3 regions of the Marinobacter subterrani genome follow, and region 3 is predicted to be linked to each of the others. Evidence: riboswitches for the same ligand, from Rfam matches in the RefSeq annotation. Region 3 holds a riboswitch; each other region holds the start of a gene.

Region 1 (4,162 bases), on a different contig from region 3:
ATGCTCGTAACGTTCACGGAAGGCGTTGCCGTACAGGTCATGCAGATCCGGAGCATCGCTGGGGGAGAACAGGGTCCAGTCTTTGTCGTCACGCATCCGCTCGATCAACAGGTCCGGCACCCAGTTGGCGGTGTTCATGTCGTGGGTGCGGCGGCGTTCGTCACCGGTGTTCTTGCGCAGTTCCAGGAACTCCTCGATGTCCAGGTGCCAGCTTTCCAGGTAGGCACAGACCGCGCCCTTGCGCTTGCCACCCTGGTTCACCGCCACGGCGGTGTCGTTCACCACTTTCAGGAACGGCACCACGCCCTGGCTCTGGCCGTTGGTGCCCTTGATGTGGGAGCCGAGCGCACGTACCGGGGTCCAGTCGTTGCCCAGGCCGCCAGCCCATTTTGACAGCATCGCGTTGTCGCGGATGGCGCCGTAGATGTCTTCGAGATCATCGCCGACCGTCGTCAGATAACAGGACGACAGCTGGGAATGGCGGGTGCCGCTGTTAAACAGCGTGGGTGTGGAAGCCATGTAGTCAAACGACGACAACAGATTGTAGAACTCGATGGCGCGGGCGTTCGGGTCGTCTTCGCGCAGGGCCAGGCCCATGGCGACGCGCATGAAGAATACCTGGGGCAGCTCAAGACGGGCCTTGTTCCAGTGCAGGAAGTACCGGTCGTACAGGGTTTGCAGACCGAGGAAGCCGAATTGCAGGTCACGCTCCGGGTTCAGGGCAGCGCCAAGGCGCTCCAGGTCAAAACTGGCCAGCGCTTCGTCCAGCAGCTCGTGGCGAATGCCAGCTTCGATAAAGGCGCTCAGGGCCTGTGGGTAGATCTCCGCCAGCGGCAGGCTGCGGGGCAGGTCCAGTGCGCTGGCGTTCTCCAGCCGCAGTTGTTCCAGCAACAGCCGGGCGGTAACCGCGCTGTAGTCAGGCTCCTGTTCGATGCGGCCACGGGCGGTCATCACCAGTGCGGACAGCACGTCTTCCTCGGCTATGCCGTCGTACAGGTTGGTGAGGGCGTCCTCCACGAGGGAGTCGCCGTTGATGCCTTCCAGCCCGGTGGCGGCCTGCTCCACCTGCAGTTTCATCAGGCCCAGATCCAGCGGGACAATCTCGCCGTTGGCCTGTTTCACAGTCAGGTGTGGGTGGGCTTCCACCGGGGCGTGAAGCGCGCGTTCCCGGGCGTGTTCTTCCCGGTACAGCACGTAGGCGCGGGCCACCTTCTGCTCCTCGGCCCGCATCAGGGCCAGTTCCACCTGGTCCTGAATGTCTTCGATATGCACCTTGCCGCCGGCTTTCAGGCGCCGGCTGATGGCCTGAATAACCTGGTCGGTAACCCGGCGTACGGCATCGTTGATGCGGGCCGAGCCGGCGGCCTTGTCACCCTCAACAGCGAGAAACGCTTTGGTCACGGCAATGCTGATCTTCGACGGATCGAAGCCGACAAGCGTTCCGTTACGTTTGATGACCTGCAGGGATTCAGTATCGGTGTGCGAGGTTGGCCGGGGTTCGGCCAGGGCTGAGGCGGACATGTGTGTTCTCCTGAATACGCGTTGAATTCCTTTCACCATCGCGTAGGCAGAGAATCGGAGCACCACCGTAGGTCGGATTAGCGAAGCGTAATCCGGCAAAGGCGGTTTGGCGCAGACAGGGGTGTCGGATTACGCTTTGCTAATCCGACCTACACGTCTGGCCTGAGTCCGGTCTGCTCACCTTGAAACGCGAAGGTGCAGTTGTTTCCCTGGCAGGTCTTCGGACTCAGGGGCGTGAATCGTTCGATTCGGCCTCGTGTGGCGACTTCCCGGCTTGCGCCAGTGTCTTGATGCCACGCTTGTTCCCCAATACCGCTGCGCGTCAGTTCCGGAGTCTCACCGGATTCCCGATACTTTATGCTGTGGAGGTTTGGCTGTTAAAATTACAACATATAGTGTTAAACCAGAGACGCAAACACTATATGCCCAAATTCCACCGGTAGCAACCCAACACACGCGAACAACCGAACTTGACACTGGTTCCTGTTTGGGGCGAAATACGCCGGCTTCGCGGATCACTCCGCGACGGATATTATTCATCGAGCCAAGGATTCGGCGGTGTTTCTGTTGCACTCTTTTTACTTTTCCGCAGTACGGCGGTCGTTTGGATTATGATAATTTTCCAGCGGCTGCGGGCCTTGTTTGCCAACTACTTTGCCGAGCTCTCCGGCCTTAATCTCGCCGTAATGCTCATTTCTTATGCCGCCCTGTCCTGGGCCGGGCTGAGTTTGGCGGGCGAGCATTCTCTCACCTCTCCGGACCACTTCTTCTACTGGCTGATCATTACCGCATCCACTGTCGGTTACGGCGATTTCTCGCCAGAAACAACGATTGGCCGTATCTGGACCATCGGCTTTATCGTTCCCGCGGGGCTCAGTCTGTTTGCATTGACCATCGGCCGGATCGGCGCGTTTGCAGTGCATCATTGGCAGAAAGGAATCAAAGGTATGAAAGATTTCCAGGTATTTGAAAATCACATCGTTGTTATCGGCTGGAACGACACGCGAACCCTCCATCTGCTGGAGCTACTGCTGAAAGAGGAATCCATGGCCGGGTCCAACCGTGCGGTGTTGCTTGCCGCAACCTCGCCCCAGGAAAACCCGATGCCCGACAGCATCTATTTCGTGCGCTTGGGACAATACACCGATGAAAGGGAATTGAAACGTACCGGCATTGCGCAGGCAAGCTGCGTGATCATTGACTCGCCGGAGGACGATGTCACCCTGACCTGTGCATTGTTGTGCTATCAGTTGAACCCTGCGGCCCACATGATTGCCTACTTCAACAACGAGCGACTGAGCCAGTTACTGACACATCATTGCCCCACCGTTGAGTGCACACCCTCCGTGGCCGTCGAAATGCTGGCGAAGTCGGCAGCGGATCCCGGCTCGAGCGCCCTTCACCACGATCTCCTGAGCGTCGCCGGCGGTATGACCCAGTTCTCGCTGATGTTGCCGGAAACAGCGCCCCGGCAAAGCGTTGGCGATCTGCTTCACCCGTTCAAGCAGATCTTTGACGCACTGATCATTGGTGTTCAGGAGCCGGGTGAGAAATCCATCGAGATCAACCCGGGCCTGACGTACCCAGTCGGCCCCGGCGCCCGAATCTATTACATTGCCAACCGCCGTATTCTGGCAGAAGACTGGCACGCATTCGTTGATCAAACCAACCAGCCCGCCGGATAGGCACCGGCACGCAGCAAACAAGGAGACCTTTCATGGAAGAAAACCTGCTTCATCCGTCACTGTCCGGACTTGACGATTTTGCCCTCGCTTTTGGCACCTCGCTGGTGCTGTTGCTGATTTTCAAGTGGTTGTATCCCTTGATCACTCCGCACCGGGAGTGGCAGCTGGTTCGCGAAAAGAAGAACATTGCCGCCGCCATTGCGCTCACCGGGTCTATTGTCGGCTTCAGCGTCGCCCTGAGCGGAGCGGCAACCTATTCCGCCTCCTATTACGACTTCCTGATCTGGGGTGCCATCGCCCTGATTGCCCAGATTCTGGCATACCTGATTGTGTGGCTGGTGATTCCGGGGTTATCGACCCGGATTGTGAACCAGGAAACAAGCGCCGGGATCCTTGCAGGGGGTACGGCTGTGGCCGTGGGGCTGTTGAATGCCGCCTGCATGAGTTATTGAGGGGAGGGTCATACGATGAAAAGAACTTCGATGATCCGCTTGGTGCGAATGCGCAAACAGGTAAGGTCTTATCCTCTCGTTCCACTGACGGCAGCCATTGGTGCGATAATGTCAGGCTGCAGTTCGGACGATCGTGTTCCCGGGTATGTGTTCATAAATGCACAGGACTGCCTGCGGTCACTTCCGCACCTTGCCGCCGAGTGCGAGTCGGCCTACGAGACCTCCAAGCAGCAAGCGGCCACGTACGGGCCTCGTTACCGTAACGAGGACGACTGTGAAGTGGATTTTGGCGATGGCGCCTGCACCACCGACAGCACCTACTACTACGTTCTGGATGACGACAGAAAGCGGATAACAACGAGGACAGTCCTCCACGCTCAGCCCCGGATGGACGCGTTCGTCGCCCGCCCTCTGTTTGAAGGGTCACGAACCCTGGCATCAGAGCCCCTCCTGCAGTTCCGGAACAAGGGCAAACGTGGTTACTACACGGTGGATGGAATGCCG
Region 2 (4,162 bases), on a different contig from region 3:
TTGGCATGAAAGATCCGCACCTGAAAACCCGGGTGGAATCCCGGTTCGGTGAGGTGATTGGCCTGTCCGCCAAGGGAGCTCCGAAAGGCGAGGTGTCCGGGGCCTGGTTGAAACTCAAGGGGGCTCTGACTACCGATGTCGCCAACCTGTTTGCCGATGAGGACCTGAGTTTTACCGGACTGGTTCTGCAGTCTTTCCTGATCCTGTTACGCGAGGGCTTCGAAGCCATGCTGGTGGTCATGGCCCTGGCCGCCTACTTACGCCGTTCCGCCGGCGGCCGTGGTATGTCGTCGCTGTATGCCGGGGTAGGTCTGGCCCTGGTGGCCAGCTTGCTGACGGCTTACGGCATGAAAATTCTGTTTGATATCTCCGGTACGGCCCGTGAAGCGCTGGAAGGTATCACCATGCTCTTTGCCGCGGCTGTGCTTCTGTACGTCAGCCACTGGTTGCTGGCCAAGCAACAGTCCGACAAATGGCAGGCCTATATCCGCCGGAAGGTGGACCGCGCTCTTTCCAACGGTCAGCTGTGGGCGCTGGGGCTGGCGGTGTTCCTGGCGGTTTACCGGGAAGGGGCGGAGACCACCCTGTTCTATTACGCGTTGGCGGGGCAGGCGGAGAGCGCCGCCTTACCCATGCTGCTGGGTTCAGCGGGAGCCGCCGGTGCGCTGGTGGTGACTTTCCTGATAATGCGCACCGCGTCTTTGCGACTGCCGTTACCCCTGTTCTTCAGTGCCACGGCAGCGCTGCTGTTCTATCTCGCCTTCAGTTTTGTCGGTACCGGCATCCTTGAACTTCAGGAAGCCGGCTGGGTGGACATTACCCCGCTGCCGGGCATTCCCCGGCTGGCCTGGCTGGGTGTCTATCCAACCCTCGAAACCCTGCTGGCCCAGGCTGTGGTGCTCTTGCCATTGATCCTGTCCGGTGGCTGGTTATGGTTGCGTCGCCGGGCGGCGGCGCAGGCCTGAGGCACGTCATACAAGTTTACCCATGAAAGAAGGAGCAATGCGATGAAAGCAATTACCCGAACCCTGGCCTCGGCCACCCTGCTGGCTGGCAGCCTGAGTGTGGCCGGTTCTGCCCTGGCCGGTGAGGTGATGATCGGCGAGCCGGTGGAAAAGCACGGCATGGAAATCGGCGCCGTATATCTGCAACCGGTGATGATGACTCCGGAACTGCCCGGCATGGGCGACAAGGATATCCATCTTGAAGCCGATGTGGTGGCCCTGCCCGGCAACAACAACGGGTTTGGCGCTGGCGCCTGGGTGCCCTATCTGGGCGTCACCTATACCCTGACCAAGGAAGGCTCGGACTGGTCAACGACCGGTGCCTTTATGCCGATGGTTGCCTCTGACGGCCCCCATTACGGAGCCAATATCAAGCTGGATGGTCCCGGCAAGTACCAGGTGACCTACCACATCGATCCGCCTCCGTATCAGGGCTTCTACCGCCACAAGGATAAGGAAACCGGCGTTGGCAAATGGTGGTCACCGTTTGATGTCGAGTGGGAATTTGCGTTTGTCGGTACCGGTAAGAAGGGCGGTTACTGATTGATTTCTGCCGCCTGTGGAGCAAATGCTGCGCAGGCGGATCCTGCCTGTTATTCAAGTAAAATAAATATCTGTTTTCCTTGAATCTGGTTTTCGCAGCGTATATAGTGATTTTGTCTTGGTAAGCCACAACATGTTGTGTTTGTGGCGAGGAATCCGGTGAGAGTCCGGAACTGACGCGCAGCGGTATTGGGGAACGAGCGTGGCATGATGACACTGGCGCAAGCCGGGAAGTCGCCACGTAAGGCAGAGCCGGAAGGCTCACGCCCCTGAGTCCGAAGACCTGCCAGGGCAACAAGCACTGCACCTTCGCGACTCAGGGTGAACAGCTGATCATGTCTCGGGCACTCGCCCGTGCCTGGCCTCCTGTATTCGCGAACGTTGCTGCACCTATTGCGACAACCTGACGCGCTTCCAGGAGGAACCTGATGTCTGCCCACACCACCTCGCACCCTGTTGATCCGGCCTTGCTGGATATCTCCGCCACTGTTGGTGAATACCTGCACCGCAGCGACTGGCGGGTGAACGCCAATGCCAACCAGGGCTATTCCCTCGGTGGCCTGATCCTGAACACCGCTGGCAAGGTGATTGCCAACTACTGGCTGAACGAGGTGTATACCCCGGAAATCGGCCAGGCCCACCGGCAGGCAGATTTGCACATTCACGACCTGGACATGCTCAGTGGTTACTGTGCCGGCTGGTCTTTGCGTACTCTGCTGCACGAGGGCCTGAACGGCGTGCCGGGCAAGGTGGAAGCCGCCCCGCCAAAGCACCTGTCCAGTGCCATCGGCCAGATGGTCAATTTTCTTGGCACCCTGCAGAACGAGTGGGCTGGGGCCCAGGCTTTCAGCTCTTTCGACACTTATCTGGCGCCGTTTATCCGAAAGGACAAACTGGATTACGCCACCGTGCGCCAGTGCATCCAGGAGTTTGTTTACAACCTGAACGTGCCGTCCCGCTGGGGCACCCAGACGCCGTTTACCAACATCACTTTTGACTGGGTTTGCCCGGACGATCTGTGGGAACAGATACCGATTGTTGACGGTGAGGAAATGCCATTCAGCTATGGCGAATTGCAGGCCGAGATGGACATGATCAACCAGGCCTACATCGAGGTGATGACGGCGGGTGACAGCAAGGGCCGAGTGTTCACCTTCCCGATTCCCACCTACAACATCACCCGGGACTTTAACTGGGAATCCGACAACGCCCTGCGACTGTTTGAAATGACCGCTCGTTACGGTCTGCCGTACTTCCAGAATTTCCTCAATTCCGACCTGGAACCCAACATGGTGCGCTCCATGTGCTGCCGCCTGCAGTTGGACCTGCGGGAACTGCTCAAGCGGGGCAATGGCCTGTTTGGCTCAGCGGAGCAGACCGGGTCGCTGGGTGTGGTCACCGTTAACTGCGCCCGGCTGGGTTACCTGTATAAAGGGGACAAACCGGCGCTTTATGCCCGCCTGAATGAACTGATGGACCTGGCCCGGGACAGCCTGGAAACCAAGCGCCAGGAGATCGGCCGGCTGATGGTGGAAGGCCTGTTCCCCTACACCAAACGTTATCTCGGTACCCTGAGAAACCACTTTTCCACCATTGGAGTGAATGGCCTGAACGAAATGGTCCGCAACTTTACTGCCGATCAGGAAGATATCAGTAGCGAGCAGGGCAGGGCCTTTGCACTGGAACTGCTGGATCATGTGCGGGAGCGGATGAAGCAATACCAGGAAGAAACCGGCCATCTCTATAATCTGGAAGCCACCCCGGCCGAAGGCACCACCTACCGGTTCGCCAAGGAAGACCAAAAACGGTTTGCCGACATCCTGCAGGCAGGCACACCGGATGCCCCCTATTACACCAACTCCAGCCAGCTGCCGGTGGGCTACACCGACGATCCGTTTGAAGCCCTGGATCTTCAGGATGAACTGCAAACCCGCTACACCGGTGGCACCGTACTGCACCTGTATATGCGCGAACGCATCAGCGATGCGGCTACCTGCGGCCGGTTTGTGAAAACAGTGCTGGAGAACTACCGGCTGCCGTACATCACAGTAACGCCCACCTTCTCCATCTGCCCGGTGCACGGGTATCTGAACGGAGAGCACGAATTCTGCCCGAAATGCGACGAGTTGTTGCTGGCCGGGCAATCACTGCCGGCAACGTCCGGCACTTCCCCAAGAAGCAAAGAAGGAGTTCAGCATGGATAACCAGAAACTTCCCGATGACAGCCAACGCCAGCGTTGCGAAGTGTGGACCCGGGTAATGGGCTACCACCGCCCGGTCTCGGCCTTTAACAAAGGCAAGCAATCCGAGCATCGCGAACGCACCCACTTCCGGGAGCGTTGAAATGACTGCGGATAACCTGGTGATCGGAGGCATGGCCGCCTTCTCCACCGTCGATTATCCGCAACACCTAGCGGCAACCCTGTTCCTGCAGGGTTGTCCCTGGCGTTGCCATTACTGCCATAACCCTCATCTTATACCACTGGAAGCCGGTGATGAAAAAATGACCTGGCAACAAGCCCACCGGCACCTGAAAAGCCGGCAGGGTTTACTGGACGCAGTGGTATTCAGCGGCGGCGAACCTACTATCCAGAAAGCCCTGCTACCGGCCGTGC
Region 3 (4,162 bases):
AACGATCGCCTCCAGATCCAGCCGGTTGCTATCGCCCACCTGTGGCAACGCCGCCGCTTCGGCTGGAAAATCACTCCAGGCACTGACAGCCACCACACTGTCTCCGGCGCCGGCCGAGAAGAGCAGTTCGGTGGCACCGGGGGAGAGAGAAACAATCCGCTTCGCCGGTGCCTGAAGACACATCTCACGACTCAGGGCGTCCTTCACGCAGGGCGGATCTGCCAATGCCGCTGCGGGCATCAGGGCGAACAGCACCAATATCAGAACAAGCCTGCGTTGGATCATGGGATTACGTCACCGGCCAGAAACTGAGCCTACTGTCGAAAATCATAACGCACCGAGGCCATATAGGTCCGACCCGCAGCCAGATAGTCAAAGGGTTCGAAAGTCACGCTGTCGTTGCCCAGACTGGTGGCATAGCGGCGATCCAGCACATTATCCACCTTGAAGCTGGCCGACCAGCCCGGCAGGAAATTCCAGGCCGCCCTTATATCAACCGTACCGTAGCCAGGTAACAGGCTGTTGTTGGCGGCATCGTTATACCGATCACTTTCGGCGATAAAGCTGGCGCCCACCGACCATTTGTCAAACAGACGATCAACATCCAGGCGAAGGTTCTTTTCCGCCCGCCGGGGCAGGCGTGCGCCGGAATCGAGGTTCTCACTGTCGGCCCAGGTCAGCGCCGCGTTCAGGTCCCAGTTAGTGGTTTTAAAACCGGAGGACAACTCTATGCCACGAATACGGGCGGATTGGACGTTCTCGACTGTGCCCTCGAACGTGACCGGGTCAGACACGTAGGTGATCAGGTCTTCAACGTCGTTCTGATAAACCGCGACATCCCAGAACCAGGTGTCGTAGCGACCGGTTATTCCGGCCTCCATCATTTTACCCTCTTCCGGCTCGAGGTTCGGGTTGCCGGTGTAGTAGGGCACGGTCAGGTACAGGTCGTTGAAGGTAGGTGCCCGGAACGAGGTGGCGTAACTCACCCGCACACGGTGGACCCGGTCGAGCTCGTGCCCCAGGGCGATACCGCCGGTTTCTTCCTTGCCGTAGGCTTCGTTGTCGTCGAGGCGGGCACTGGCCATAAGATCCGTGGCACCGAAATTGAGTCGGGCCTGGCCAAAGACCGCCGTGTTGGTCCGGCTGTCTTCGGTGAATTCGCTGGTGCCCGCCACCTCGTCCACCATGACTTCCGAGCCGATCACAAATTCATGGACCCCCGCAGTCAGGGTGTTTTCCCAGCGGGCCGACCGATGCAGCGTATTGAACACACTGGGGTAGGAACCGAACGTCTCCTGTTCGTCCCGGGATTCGGAGAACTGGATGCGGGTGCGCCAGTAGTCACTGGCCACGGCTTCCAGATAAAGCCCCATGGCACGGATCTGGAAGTCGGTGTCGCCACCCTCAAACTCGGTATTGCCTTCGGACTGGAACACTGTAACGCCGGCGCCGCCCCCCTGATCAAACTGGTGACTGACTTTGGCCAGGCCGCCGGCGTTGCGGAACCCCTTGTCTTCGCCCCCGGCGCGCAGGTTGGTGCCCTCGGTATCGGAATAGACACCGCCGACCAGAAAGGCGTTGCGCCCTTCCCGCCCGGCCACACCTGCCGTGGTTTCCAGTGTCTCGTGGGAGCCGCCCGACAGTTCGGTCCAGCCCTGGCGGCCCGCCTCCGGCTCAAGGGAGAAAACCTGGATGACACCGCCCACCGCATCGGCCCCGTACAGCGAGCTTTTCGCGCCGCGCACCAGTTCCACCCGTTCCATCAGCTCCGGCGGCAGAAACTGCCAGGGCGGGATGCCGGCAGTGGCGGAGCGCAGGCGGATACCGTCCAACAGCAGAACAGTGCCGGAACTGCCCGCACCGCGCAGGAAGACACTGGTGGTTTTACCGTAACTGCCATCGGACACCACGTTGACACCTGGCTGGGCATGCAACAGGTCCGTGAATTCGGCCGGCTGCTGACGCCGGATGTCATCTTGTTCAATGACGGTTACCGATGAAAGACTTTCCCCCACGGTTTTCGGCCCCAGGGTCGCCGTGACAACAATCGGATCAAGGGCTTCCTCATTCGTATCACTCTGGCCGAACGCCAGACCAGGCAGGATCAAAACTGACGTTGCCGCCACTACAACAGGTAAGGAGGGTTTCAAAGGCATTCTTTTTCGCTCCGCAATCCGCGCTCGCCCGCACGGGGGTCAGGTTTTATGCTACGGAACGGACAGAAAGGGCAGGTGGGCATCAGGTGGCAGGAACGCGGAACCGGATTACACCCACCCAGGTCGCCCACCGCAACTTCGGGTGTTTTTCCAGGCCGGTCTCCGGGCTGGCAGGCGGAACCAAGGTTCCCGGGCAATCACCTTCCCATGTCTTGGCGACACAGTGGCGCATCAGATTGCCGTTATCCTGCTTACCGTTGCGGGGGCAGCATCGGACTTGTACTGGCTGGGGGCCAGACTCACCGATTTCCCGTTTCACCCGTCGCGCTTTGCGACGGACACCTGAAAAAAGTGTGGCAAGGCTAGCAATACCGGGCAAAGCGGTCAATGAGATCCATCAAAGGTCGACATGGCCGCTGCCCCCTCCCGCTGCTATATTGCCAGTCTGAGAACCAGTTTCCCCCGCGAAAACAGGGAGTTTTATGCAGGCCGAGCTTATCGACATCCGCAATCACATGGCACAGTACCCGCCGTTTGACGAGATGGACGAGGCGCTGCTCGACAAGGTGGTGGGCGGCATCGAGGTGGTGTACTTCAAGGCCGGCACCCAGATCCTCGGGGTCGGTGACCAGAACAACTGGCTCTACTATGTGCGCACCGGGGCCGTGGAGATCTATCGCCGGTCCGGCGAGCTGTACAACCGGATCGGCGAGGGCGAGATGTTCGGCCAGTTCGGCCTGCTGATGAACAAGCGCGTGCGGTTTCCGGCAAAAGCCCTGGAAGACACGCTGCTCTACAAGATCCCCGGTGAGACCTTCCAGTTCCTGTGGGAAAGCGACGATAACTTCGCCGACTTTGTGGAAATCGAGGACCGCAGCCGTTTGCGCTCTGCGCTTTCCCGCCGGGAAAAGTCCAACGAACTGATGACCGCCAAGGTCACCCGGCTGATTTCCCGGCCACCGGTATCGGCACCCTCCACCGTGAGGCTCCAGGAAGCCGCCCGGATCATGACCGACAACGGCGTTTCCGCTTTACTGCTGATGGATGAAGAGGGCGAACGGCCCCTGCTGCGCGGCATCATTACCGACCGGGACCTGCGCACCCGGGCCCTCACCGAGGCCTTGCCCTCGGAAACGCCGATCAGCGACATCATGTCTAAAGACCTGATCACCATTCCCTCCAGCATGTTCATTTTCGAGACCATGCTGACCATGCTGCACAACAACGTACACCACCTTCCGGTAATGGACCGGGACGACGTCCGGGGCGTCATCGCCCTTTCCGACATCGTGAAGTACGAGAGCCAGAGCAGTCTTTACCTGGTCAGCAACATCTACCACCAGCAGAACCTCAAAGGGCTGAAAAAGGTCAGCCTGGATGTCCGTGACAGTTTCGTGCGGATGGTGAACGAAGACGCCAATTCCCACATGATCGGCAGCGCCATGGCGGGCATCGGGCGCAGCTTTACCCAGAGGCTGCTGGAACTGGGCGAGGAGCATCTCGGGCCACCGCCGGTTCCCTACTGCTTCATGGCGCTCGGCTCCATGGCCCGTGATGAGCAACTGGTGGTCACGGACCAGGACAACGCCATGATCCTGGACGACTGTTTTGTTCCCGAAGAGCACGATGGCTATTTCCTGGCGCTGGCGAAATATGTCAGCGATGGTCTGGCCCAGTGCGGCTACACCTACTGTACCGGGGATATCATGGCCACCAATCAGAAATGGCGCCAGCCGCTGCGGGTCTGGAAGGACTATTTCGCCGACTGGATTGATAACCCCAAGGCCCAGGCCTTGCTCAACAGCAACATTTTCTTCGATCTGGACGGTATCCATGGCGAGACCGGGTTTGCCGAGCAACTGAAAACCCTGGTTGCCAACAAGGCCAGCAACAGCCCGAGGTTCCTGGCCATGCTTGCCCGCAATGCTCTCAACCGCACACCGCCGATCGGGTTCTTCCGCACCTTCGTGCTGGAGGAGGACGGCAAGCACCAGAAAACCTTCAAC

Evidence for each region. A riboswitch is a leader RNA that binds a small molecule or an ion and turns the genes downstream of it on or off. The one in region 3 is predicted to bind cobalamin.
Region 1: another riboswitch for cobalamin. It lies ahead of msub_RS15365 (ribonucleoside-diphosphate reductase subunit alpha); the one in region 3 lies ahead of msub_RS17360 (TonB-dependent receptor plug domain-containing protein).
Region 2: another riboswitch for cobalamin. It lies ahead of msub_RS11775 (ribonucleoside triphosphate reductase); the one in region 3 lies ahead of msub_RS17360 (TonB-dependent receptor plug domain-containing protein).

Annotation. Positions count from the first base shown of each region.
Region 1 is NZ_LFBU01000001.1:3,302,701-3,306,862, forward strand. Features, by position in the region: gene msub_RS15365 (ribonucleoside-diphosphate reductase subunit alpha) at 1-1,521, opposite strand, end outside; cobalamin riboswitch at 1,716-1,944, opposite strand; gene msub_RS15370 (potassium channel protein) at 2,133-3,206, shown strand; gene msub_RS15375 (DUF350 domain-containing protein) at 3,239-3,658, shown strand; gene msub_RS15380 (DUF1190 domain-containing protein) at 3,767-4,162, shown strand, end outside.
Region 2 is NZ_LFBU01000001.1:2,520,885-2,525,046, reverse strand. Features, by position in the region: gene msub_RS11785 (FTR1 family iron permease) at 1-965, shown strand, start outside; gene msub_RS11780 (iron transporter) at 1,008-1,547, shown strand; cobalamin riboswitch at 1,650-1,852, shown strand; partial or broken gene msub_RS11775 (ribonucleoside triphosphate reductase) at 2,003-3,751, shown strand; gene nrdD (anaerobic ribonucleoside-triphosphate reductase) at 3,744-3,890, shown strand; gene msub_RS11765 (anaerobic ribonucleoside-triphosphate reductase activating protein) at 3,892-4,162, shown strand, end outside.
Region 3 is NZ_LFBU01000002.1:329,958-334,119, reverse strand. Features, by position in the region: gene msub_RS17365 (cobalamin-binding protein) at 1-285, opposite strand, end outside; gene msub_RS17360 (TonB-dependent receptor plug domain-containing protein) at 315-2,156, opposite strand; cobalamin riboswitch at 2,293-2,517, opposite strand; gene msub_RS17355 (putative nucleotidyltransferase substrate binding domain-containing protein) at 2,639-4,162, shown strand, end outside.